3 regions of the Tardiphaga sp. 768_D3_N2_1 genome follow, and region 1 is predicted to be linked to each of the others. Evidence: riboswitches for the same ligand, from Rfam matches in the RefSeq annotation. Region 1 holds a riboswitch; each other region holds the start of a gene.
What was found. A riboswitch is a leader RNA that binds a small molecule or an ion and turns the genes downstream of it on or off. The one in region 1 is predicted to bind cobalamin.
Positions count from the first base shown of each region.

Region 1 (3,704 bases):
TCCCAGACATCGTCGATGTCGCGCTCATCGATACTGTGACTGCGTAGAAAGTCCGCCGCAGCATTCGCACCATCGACTTCGAAGCGTTCATCCTGGCTCGCATAGGGCGCCTGCAGGCCCATGTCGTGAAACATCGCGCCGACATAAAGTAACTCCGGATCGACCTTGAGACCCTTGCGCTGTCCGGCGAGTGCGCCGAACAGGAAAACGCGATTGGAGTGGTGATACAGAAGATCGCTCTCGGTATCGCGTACCAGTTGGTCGACCTGGCGGGCGAGGGCGCTGTCAGGCACTTTAATGCCGGCGATGATCTTGCTCATGGGATGCTCTTTCCGTTGTGGATCTGACGCATCCGTTGTCGTCCGGGGGCTGTGTCCTCGCAATCGCACAGCGCCCTGCAAAACTGCCATTCACCCGTGATTTCCTGCCGAAATGTGACTATCTAATCCGTAGCACTCTGGGCCTCCGCCATTGATGGAATGAAACATCACCATGAAGACTGTCGCTCTTGCGATTTTTCCGGGTGTCCAGTCGCTGGACGTTGCCGGTCCGCTCGATGTGTTCATGGAGGCCAATAGCTTTGTCGCTCCGGATGATCGATATGACATTACGCTTGTCGCAGCAGACTGTGCGCCGCTGCGCGCATCGAACGGTTTGCGGATATCCGCCGATCTGGCGTTCAGTGATGCGAACAAGCCCTGGGATCTGGTGCTGGTGGCCGGTGGGCCAGGGCTGCCGACGGCTGAAGCCGACCCGCAGCTCACAGAGTGGCTGGCCAATGCGGCGCTTCATGCGGGGCGGTATGGCTCGGTGTGCACCGGGGCATTCGCGCTCGGCCACGCAGGCTTGCTCGACGACAAGACGGTGACGACGCACTGGCAGAATGCGCCGCTATTGGCGCTGCGCTTTCCGAAAGCGCATGTGGAGTTCGATCGCATCTATAGTCGTGACGGCGCGCTGGTGACCTCGGCCGGCGTCACCGCAGGCATCGATCTGGGTCTTGCTCTGGTCCAGGAGGATCATGGCGCGGACGTCGCGCTGGCCGTGGCCAAGCGTCTGGTCGTGGTGGCGCAGCGCCAGGGTGGCCAGTCGCAGTTCAGTCCCTATCTGGTGCCGCCGGCCGAGCCGGACTCGCCGATCGCGCGAGGCCATGCCCATGTGATGGCCCATCTGCGCGATGCCCACAGTGTGGATGAACTGGCCGATGTGGCGGGCATGAGCGCGCGCACCTTCGCGCGGACATTCAAGCAGGAAACAAAGATGACTCCGGCGGATTTTGTCGAAGGCGCAAGGATCGACACGGCGCGTAACCGGCTCGAAGGCAGCGATATGCCGCTGAAGGTGGTGGCTTATGAATCCGGTTTCACCACCGCCGAACATATGCGTCAGGTCTTCGTGCGACGGCTGGGCCTTACGCCTAGCCAGTATCGCGTCAGCTTTCGCGCGGTCTGATTCTGCTCAGGCGAGTTGCAGCGAAGAGATCGGATCGCTCGCAGGAAAGCTGTCCATCAGCGCCTCGTTCAGCATCTCGTCGACGCGGCGGCGGGCGATCTGCTCCGTCGTCTCGAACGCTTGCATCGCGTCTACTGCCTCCACGAACGCGTTGAAGTCGGTTCTCTCAGTGCTCGTTGCCTGGTTCCGCATGTCATCCTCCATTGATTGATGGCCATCTTTTGCCCCTCACAGTGCTTGCGGACAACGAATCGCATCGTTCAGAAACCGCCAACGATCCCGCAGTTTCCGCCACGCAAGCGGTTGTCCACTGAACCAACAGCCGCGCCGGATTTGTTGTCGGGGATCGCAATGCTTGCTTGACACTTCGCCGCGGTTCACACCAAATGTAGACGTCATGGTCTGCCCTGTCGCAAGACTTGGTGGATAATAGGGAAGCCGGTGAAAGACGCTCTTGAGCGTCACATTCCGGCACTGCCCCCGCAACTGTAAGCAGAGAGTTTGTTTCGACCACGTCACTGGTGCCGCTGGCACTGGGAAGACCGAAACAAGCGTTGGATCTGCGAGTCAGGAGACCTGCCGTGACACCAGAACGTCCATGGGCGGGGTGTCCCAGCGGTCGCTTGCAGGCAATGCCGGCGGATCTCCGCCGTGTATTTTGCAGCGTCCTTTCGGCCCCAGCCCCCATTGCTTGATGCATCACACGGGGTCCTGCCGATGCCTACTTCATCTTCCGTTTTGTCCCAAGGCCGCGGCGCGGCCAATTCTACCAACACCCGCGATGCGGTCCATGCACCGCTCATTCAACTCCCGCCGGAGACGCTCGTTGCGCCTGCGCGCGAACCCTCGATGCAGATCATCCGCCGCAACGGCACGGTGTCGCCGTTCGACGGCAGCAAGATTTCTGTGGCCATGACCAAGGCGTTTCTCGCGGTCGAGGGCCACACGGCAGCGGCGTCGCGCCGCGTCCATGAGGCGGTGGAGCAGCTCACCGGCGAAGTCGTGGCTGCGCTGACGCGCCGCGTCGGTGAAGGCCGCACCTTCCATATCGAGGACGTGCAGGATCAGGTCGAACTGGCACTGATGCGCAGCGAGCACCACAAGGTCGCCCGCGCCTATGTGCTGTATCGTGAGGAACGCGCCCGTACCCGCGCCGAGGAACTGGCAGCGAAGCCGGCGCTCGTCTCCACCGCCCCGGTGCTGCATGTCACCCTCGCCGACGGCACCCGTGCACCGCTCGATTCGGCGCGTCTTGCGCTGATCGTCAACGAGGCCTGCGCCGGGCTCGACGGCGTCGATGCCGCGCCGGTGCTGGAGGAAACCCGCCGCAATCTCTATGACGGCATCACGGTGGATGAACTGGCGCTGGCCGGCATCATGGCCGCCCGTACGCTGGTGGAGCAGGAGCCAAACTACACCTTCGTCAGTGCCCGCCTGCTGCTCGACAAGCTGCGCACCGAAGTGTTGTCCTATGTCCACGGCAGCCCGACCCATGCGTCGCAGGCCGACATGACGACGCGCTATGCCGAATATTTCGGTGCCTATATCAAGACCGGAATCGCAGCCGAACTGCTCGATCCCGAGCTCGCGCGCTTCGATCTCAAGCGCATCGCGGCGGCGCTGAAGCCGGAAGGCGATCTGCAGTTTCAGTTCCTCGGCCTGCAGACGCTCTATGATCGCTACTTCCTGCACGTGCAGGGCAATCGCATCGAACTGCCGCAGGCCTTCTTCATGCGCGTTGCCATGGGTCTTGCGCTGCGCGAGATCGACCGCGAAGCCCGCGCCATCGAATTCTACAATCTGCTGTCGTCGTTCGACTTCATGGCCTCGACGCCGACTTTGTTCAATTCGGGTACGCAGCGGCCGCAGCTCTCGTCGTGCTTCCTCACCACGGTGGCCGACGATCTCGATGGCATCTTCAAGTCGGTGAAGGACAATGCGCTGCTGGCGAAATATTCCGGCGGTCTCGGCAATGACTGGACCCGCGTGCGCGGCCTCGGCGCCCACATCAAGGGCACCAATGGCGAGAGCCAGGGCGTGGTGCCATTCCTGAAGGTGGCCAACGATACGGCGATTGCGGTCAACCAGGGCGGCAAGCGCAAGGGCGCGGTCTGCGCCTATCTCGAGACCTGGCATATCGATATCGAGGAGTTCCTCGATCTGCGCAAGAACACCGGCGACGACCGCCGCCGCACCCATGACATGAACACCGCCAACTGGGTGCCGGATCTGTTCATGCAACGCGTCGAGCA
Region 1 is NZ_CP197245.1:268,347-272,050, reverse strand. Features, by position in the region: gene AB8A27_RS01330 (HD domain-containing protein) at 1-320, opposite strand, end outside; gene AB8A27_RS01325 (GlxA family transcriptional regulator) at 493-1,452, shown strand; gene AB8A27_RS01320 (hypothetical protein) at 1,459-1,644, opposite strand; cobalamin riboswitch at 1,834-2,050, shown strand; gene AB8A27_RS01315 (ribonucleoside-diphosphate reductase subunit alpha) at 2,170-3,704, shown strand, end outside.

Region 2 (3,704 bases), 3.4 Mb from region 1:
CGCGGCCTTCCGATAAAGCCAGCGCATCGACGATGGTGACGACGCCATCGACGGTCGCGCGGGTCTTTACCACGGGCCAGGCAAATGCCTTCAGCAACGGCTGCGGCAGTGCGAGACCGGATGTCTCGATGACAATGGCGTCAAGCGGGCGTTCACGCGACAGCAGCTTGTCCATGGTCGGCACGAAGTCATCGGCCACGGTGCAGCAGATGCAGCCATTGGTGAGTTCGACGATATCGCCGGGAGCGCAGGCCTTCGCCGCGCATTCCTCGACCAGGCCACCGTCGAAACCGGCATCGCCGAATTCATTGACGATCACGGCGATGCGGCGGCCATCGGCCTGAGTCAGCAGCGAACGCAGCAGCGTGGTCTTGCCGGCGCCGAGAAATCCGGTGAGGACGGTGACGGGAACGCGGGACATTCAATTCTCCTGGGAACGCTTGAGCCAGAGCGGAAGCCCGGCTGCGATGAAAGCAACATTCGGCACGGCGGCCGCGATGATCTGGTTGAGCCGGCCCTGCGCATCGCGAAAGGCGCGGCCGAGCGGTGTCTCCGGCACGAGGCCGAGGCCAACTTCATTGGAGACGAAGACTATCGGATAGCGCGAGACATCGAGGAAGCGCACCAGACGCTTCGCTTCAATCTCTGGATCGCGCTCGGCTAACATCAGGTTCGACAGCCACAGTGTCAGGCAATCCACCAGCACGACGCGGCCGACCGTCGCTTCACGCGTCAGCGCATCGACCAGAGCCAGCGGCTCTTCCACGGTGATCCAGCCCTCGCCGCGCTGCTTGCGATGCTGCGCGATGCGATTTTGCATCTCATCATCGCCGGCCGTTGCGGTGGCCAGATAGATTTTCGTCAGGCCGATGCCATCAACCAGTCTCTCGGCGAAAGCCGACTTGCCGGAACGCGCACCACCCAGCACCAGTGTCGTTGTCGCGGCGGTCATTTCGGCGCACGCCCATCTTCAGGCGACCAGCGCAGCGGCGGCACGCGCGCGACCATGCCCTTGCGCAGCACCTCGGCACGTTCACGCCACGGTACAAGACCGTAATCGGCCCTTTGATAGGACTCGACGAAGGACACCAGCGCCGCGCTGCCGCTATCGGTCTGCAGATCGCCGAACAGGAACGTGTAACCATCAGGGCTTGTCACCGCGACCGTCGCCGGCCGCTTGCAGACGCTGAGGCACTGCACCGGACGCACCATCACGGCGGCATCGCCATCGCCGAGCGCGGCCTTCACAGCATCGAACATGTCCGGCCCGACGATCATGCCGGTTTCGGCGGCCTTGCAGCTGATGCACACGCTCACGACAACGGGACCGGACGGCACAGGGCGTGGCGGTTCGACCGAAATTTGTTCGCCAGAGATATCGGCGCTGTCGTGATCCATTACATGCTCAGTTCATGCCCTCGCGGGCCTACGAGCTTTGTTGGATCGCGCCGACGGCTTGGCCGTCGGTTCGCTCCCGTCCGGTGCACCCCGCCCCGACGACGCCTCCAAAGCACAGTTCGTGATGGCAGGTCTCCTGGCTTGCGAGTCACAGCCTGCTGCCGCCTTCCCAAGAATTCTGAAGAATTCCCAGTGGCACCGGCGCGGGCTCGTCGCTTACAGTTGCGGGGGCAGCGCCGGCTTCAAACCGGCTTCCCTTTTCACCTTCCACGCGGAAGGACCATCGCCAAAGACGCTATCTGCCGGGTGCGCCGGGGTCAACCGCGCCGGCGGACTGTCGTCCGGACCTGTTGACCTTGCAGGTCGTCTTGCGTCAGTTAGGCCGCGAAAAGGAACCCGATGCCCGCCCATTCCCAGCCATTGTGGCAACCGCCCGCCATTGCGCCTGTTGACCCGCAGATCGCGGCAGGTATCCGCGCCGTCATCGACGGCAAGGCAAAGCCGCCGGGCTCGCTGGGACGAATCGAGGACCTGGCGCTGCAGCTCGGCATGATCCGGCATCCCGGCGAGCCGCGCGGCGACAATGCCGTGCTGCTGGTATTTGCCGGAGATCACGGACTCGTGGCCGAAGGCGTGTCGCAATATCCGTCGGCGGTCACGGTCGCGATGGTGATGACCTATCTGGCCGGCCGCGCCACGGCCAATGCTTTCGCCATGGCGAATAACATCGACGTTCGCGTAATCGATATCGGTGTCGCTGCCGAACTGCCCGTGCATCCAAAGCTGATCGACGCCAAGGTGCGTATGGGCACGGCTAATGCCGCACGCGAGCCGGCAATGACGACAGAACAGGCGGCCGATGCGCTATCGCGCGGCTACCGGATCGCCGTCGGCGAGATCAAGGCCGGCGCAGACATCATCGCGCTCGGCGAGATGGGAATCGGCAATACGGCTTCGTCGGCTTTGGTCGTTCATCGGCTTGCGCCAGCGCTACTGAATGACTGTATCGGCGTTGGCGCCGGGCAGGATGACGCCGGCATGGCGCGCAAGCGCGCAGCGATCGCGAAGGCGGCGGCGCGCAGCGATGCAACCGCGCCGCTGGATGTGCTGGCCCAATTCGGCGGACTGGAAATCGCAGGCATGGCCGGAGCGATCCTCGGCGCGGCTTCGCAACGGCGGCCGGTGATCATCGACGGCTTCATCTCCAGCGCCGCGGCATTGCTCGCCGTTAGCCTGCGTCCGGCTGCACGCGACTACTGCGTCTTCGCGCACCGTTCGGCCGAACGCGGCCACGACATCGTACTCAGCGCGCTCGATGCCAGGCCGCTGCTCGATCTCGGCCTGCGCCTCGGTGAAGGCACCGGTGCACTGCTTGCGGTGCCGCTGGTCCGTGCCGCCGCGCGCATGCTGACCGATGTCGCCAGCCTCGACGACGTACTGGCCGGAAAGATCTAGATGAGACCGGATCCGCATCTGCTGAATGCGATCCGTTTCCTGACGGTGCTGCCGGTACCGGCAACTGGCGACGCGCAGGAGGCTGACTGGCTTGCGCGTGCAATGAAGTATTTTCCGATCGTCGGCCTCGGCATTGGCGCCGCCTCCGCGATCGTGCTCCTCGTTGCCAGCGAATTCTGGTCACCGCTGATCGCGGCTTTGCTGGCGATTACAACAAGTATGGTCATCACCAGCGCGCTACACGAAGATGGCCTGGCCGACACAGCCGACAGTTTCGGCGGGGGGTGGACTGTCGAGAAGCGCCTCGCGATCATGAAGGACAGCCGCATCGGCACTTATGGGGCGCTGGCACTCGGCCTCGGCGTGGCACTGCGTATTGCGGCGCTCGCCATATTGCCGATGTGGGCAGGTGCGGCGGCGTTGATCGCCGCCCATGCCGCTGCACGCGCCGTCCCCGCTTTTGTGATGAACCGCCTGCCCTATAGCGGCGATACCAGTGCGATGAAGGTCTCCTATGCCGACGCACCCGTGCGGTCCGAGGAATTGATCTTTGCGCTCACCGTCGTCGCACTCGCATCGGCCCCGCTTGCGCTCATCTCGGTCGCATCGCTTTCTGCGGGTCTTCTGCTCGGCGCAGCGCTTGCCGCACTTCTCGCGCTATGGTCGCGCCGGATGATCGGCGGCTACACTGGCGACGTGCTCGGTGCCGTCGAGCAGCTGTTCGAGATTGGCTTTCTGCTCGGCGTCGCAGCCCTGATCAAATAGGCCAGTTCAACGGCAAGCGATAAGGCTCACCTTCAAAGGCGTCCGCACCGCGACCGATGCGCGCAATGGCTTCGATCATACGTCCC
Region 2 is NZ_CP197245.1:3,715,930-3,719,633, forward strand. Features, by position in the region: gene cobW (cobalamin biosynthesis protein CobW) at 1-421, opposite strand, end outside; gene cobU (bifunctional adenosylcobinamide kinase/adenosylcobinamide-phosphate guanylyltransferase) at 422-952, opposite strand; gene AB8A27_RS17510 (DUF1636 domain-containing protein) at 949-1,398, opposite strand; cobalamin riboswitch at 1,508-1,698, opposite strand; gene cobT (nicotinate-nucleotide--dimethylbenzimidazole phosphoribosyltransferase) at 1,798-2,853, shown strand; gene cobS (adenosylcobinamide-GDP ribazoletransferase) at 2,854-3,618, shown strand; gene AB8A27_RS17525 (tyrosine phosphatase family protein) at 3,611-3,704, opposite strand, start outside.
Region 2: it holds a riboswitch for cobalamin, as region 1 does, so the genes downstream of both, AB8A27_RS17510 (DUF1636 domain-containing protein) here and AB8A27_RS01315 (ribonucleoside-diphosphate reductase subunit alpha) in region 1, are expected to answer to the same signal.

Region 3 (3,704 bases), 5.3 Mb from region 1:
CCGAGGTACACTTGGCAAGAATGGTGATGCCACGTTCTTTTTCGAGATCGTTCGAATCCATCGCGCGTTCCTGCACGCGCTGATTGTCGCGATAGGTGCCGGACTGCTGCAGCAACTTGTCCACGAGGGTGGTTTTGCCGTGGTCAACGTGAGCGATGATAGCAATGTTGCGAAGTTTCATAGGTCTTCTTCTGTTTTACGGTCTGGGTGCCCTGATGCGGGTTCAACAAGACATGCTCGACAAAGGCCAGATCAATTAGAGTTGGGCCTTGCGCTCGAGCGCGTTCGATAACTGCCTCGTCTGAAAACGCGCTGGGGCAATCCCTCCAAAAGCAAACCCGGCCAGAAGGGGCCGGGTACTCGGACGCGTTGCGGCGCAATATAGGGGGAAATCGCCGAAAAACAATGCGAATCTGCCAAATGGTTAGCCCAATTTCGGGTCCAGAACGGTGGCCCAAAGGGCCGTATCGGCCCGATCCCGCAGGGTGACGGTCATTTGCCCGCTTTGGCCGTCGATTTTGACGTGGCCGAAGAACTGCATACCCGCAGACGGGGGTAAATTCTGCTTGTCAGGCCCCGGCGCCTTCACGAAACGGACCTCCGGACCAAAGGTATTGTCCAGCGCCGCCGGCCCGAAGGTTCCGGCGTGGAACGGCCCGGAGACAAACTCCCAAAACGGCTCGAAATCCTGAAACTGCGCCTTGTCCGGGTTGTAGTAATGCGCCGCCGTGTAATGCACGTCGGCGGTCAGCCAGACCGTGTTGCGAATGCCGGCCGATTTGATGAAGCGCAGGATATCGGCGATTTCCAGCTCGCGACCGCGCACCGGACCGTCGCCCTGCGCGATCGCCTCCGAGCCCGTCCTGTCGGCGGCATTGTCGTAGACGACGAGGCCGATCGGCATGTCGGAGGCGATGACTTTCCAGGTGGCCTTCGACGCCATCAAGGCGCGCTTTAGCCAGGCCATCTGCTCCGGCCCGATGAAATACGCCTCCGGACCATAGGTCTCCTGCAGGTTCGGGCCGTTGGGACCGCGATAGCTGCGCTCGTCCAGCATGAAGACCTCGAGATGAGGGCCGTAATTCAGCGTGCGATAGACGCGGCCGGGTTCGGCGGGATTGACCGAGATCGGATACATCTCGTGAAAGGCACGGGCGCCGCGCGCCGCCAGCAGCGTGATGTCGCGCTCCTTGTAAGACGACGGCAACTGCTTCGAGAGCGACCAGTTGTTGGTGACCTCGTGATCGTCCCACTGGCCGAAAATCGGCACCTGCGCATTGAAGACGCGAACATTGTCGTCCAGCAGATTGTATTTGTGCGCCGCGCGGAATTCATCGAGCGTCTCGGCGACCTTCGCTTTCTCCGGCACCGTGATGGTGTTCTTCCAGATCGTGCCATCGGGCAATTTGACTTCGGGCAGGATCGGGCCATCGGCGTAAATCGTGTCGCCGGAATGGATCAGGAAATCCGGATTATGCTTGCGCATGGTGGCATAGGTGACCATGCCGCCATCGTCGGCATTGATGCCCCAGCCCTGGCCTGCGACATCGCCGCCCCAGACAAAGGACACATCGCGGCGATCCGCCGGCGCGGTGCGAAAGCGGCCGATGACCGGTTCGCCGACGATTTCGGGGTGCGACAGATCGCGGAATTTGACGCGGTAGAAGATGTCCTGTCCCGCAGGCAGATTGTCGAGCAGCAGTTTTGCGGTGAAATCGGTTTCAGACAGCGCGGTGAGCGGCGGCAATGCGCGCGCATTCCTGAAAGAGTCCGTGGTCGCGACTTCGACCATCATCTGCGCCGGCCGATCGGCACGCGACCAGATCATGCCGCTGTTGATCCCGACATCGCCGGACTGCACGCCATGCGAGACGGCAGGACGATCGGCAGCGCGACTGAGATAGGGCATCGCCAGAAAGCTCGCACCGCTCGCTGCGGCGTAAGTCATGAAACGACGGCGAGAGAGGAATGCCATGGCGAACTCCTGATCCTGCTGGCTCTGGCACCAGTGGCTCTAGGCAGTTCGCTTGACGCTGCGATGACAGGTGATGCGCAATATCAACACCCGCCAAGGCAAGCTGCGAATGATTGGCAGCTTGATTGACACATTTGGAAATTTCACCTTAACGTGAACGTGACGGTTCCCTTCGGGGATCAAAAGGGAATGCGGTGAGGGGGATCCCCCGATTCCGCGGCTGCCCCCGCAACTGTAAGCGGCGAGCCTGCGCCAAGAGCCACTGGGTGTTCACCTGGGAAGGCGGCGACAGGCACCGACCCGCGAGCCAGGAGACCTGCCGCCAGTCGTGGTCACACGCGAGCACATTGGGCGGGGTGTCCTGGTGGAAGTCACACTGCCTGTTTGAAAGCGGCAGGACGACTTGGTTTGCGGTGACGTGCCACGTAACCGCGAGTCCCGTAGATGACCTCCGCTTCTCCCATCGCATCGAAGCAATTCAAAGCTCTTCTTTCCTCCGTCGCTCTTACTTGCCTGTTCTGGCCTGCTGAAAGCTGGTCGCAGGCTGCGCCGCGAAGCCAGACGCTCGATCCTGTTGTCGTTCAACCGTCGGCGACGCCTCAGCGCGCACGCCGCGCCACATCAGGCAACGCATCACGCGCTGCGCGCTCGCGGCAGCAGCGCAATGTCGCCGCCAATACCGGCGCGCCGGCTGCCACGCCGACAGGCCCTGTCTTTGCGGCGCCGACGCTCAACCTCACGGGCACCACATCCACCGGCAGCCGTCTCGGCCTCACGCGCTTGCAGACGCCGGCCAGCGTCGAGGTGATCTCCGCCGAGACCATGGCCGAACGCGGCCAGCAGAACGTACTCGATGCCGTGACGCAGAACGCCACCGGCTTCACCGCCATCGGCGACCCCGGCAATGGCGGCGTTGCCTTCTCGACCCGCGGCTTCGCCGGCAGCGGTTCGGTGATGTCGCTCTATGACGGCACGCGCCTCTACATCGGCGCCGGCACTGTGAACTTCCCGTTCGATACCTGGACCGCCGAGAAGATCGAAGTGCTGCGCGGCCCGGCGTCTGTGATGTATGGCGAAGGCGCCGTCGGTGGCGCCATCAACGTGATTTCAAAACTGCCGCTCTGGGTACCGCGTAATCAGGCCGAAATCTCGCTCGACAGCAACATGACGCGCCGCATTGCGGTCGACAGCGGCGGGCCCGTCAGCAAGGACGTTGCCTATCGCATCGCTGTTACCGGCAACATGTCCGATGGCTGGGTCGATCGCGACAACACCTCGAACATCGCACTGCACGCCGCCGCGCAGATCAAGCAGACCGAGGACGTCACCTGGACGATCTCGACCGACTATGGCGACCGACATCCGTCACGCTATTTCGGCACGCCGCTGATCAATAGCCAGCTGAATGAGGCGATCCGTTTCAAGAACTACAATGTCAGCGACAGCCAAATCCGCTATCAGGACAGCTGGAACCAGGTGAAGACCGAGTGGCAGGTCGCAGACGGCATCACCCTGCGCAACACGCTCTACTACATGTATGCGAAGCGGCACTGGAAGGAAGTCGAGACCTACGGCTACAATGCCGGCACCGGCCAGATCGATCGCAGCGACTATTTCGAGATCTTCCATACGCAGCAGCAGGTCGGCGACCGCATGGATGCCACCTTCGAGGGCCATCTGCTCGGCATGGTCAACACTTTCGTGGCAGGCTTCGATGTCAATCGCATCG
Region 3 is NZ_CP197245.1:5,577,534-5,581,237, reverse strand. Features, by position in the region: gene typA (translational GTPase TypA) at 1-181, opposite strand, end outside; gene AB8A27_RS26270 (alkaline phosphatase D family protein) at 425-1,975, opposite strand; cobalamin riboswitch at 2,122-2,313, shown strand; gene AB8A27_RS26265 (TonB-dependent receptor) at 2,420-3,704, shown strand, end outside.
Region 3: it holds a riboswitch for cobalamin, as region 1 does, so the genes downstream of both, AB8A27_RS26265 (TonB-dependent receptor) here and AB8A27_RS01315 (ribonucleoside-diphosphate reductase subunit alpha) in region 1, are expected to answer to the same signal.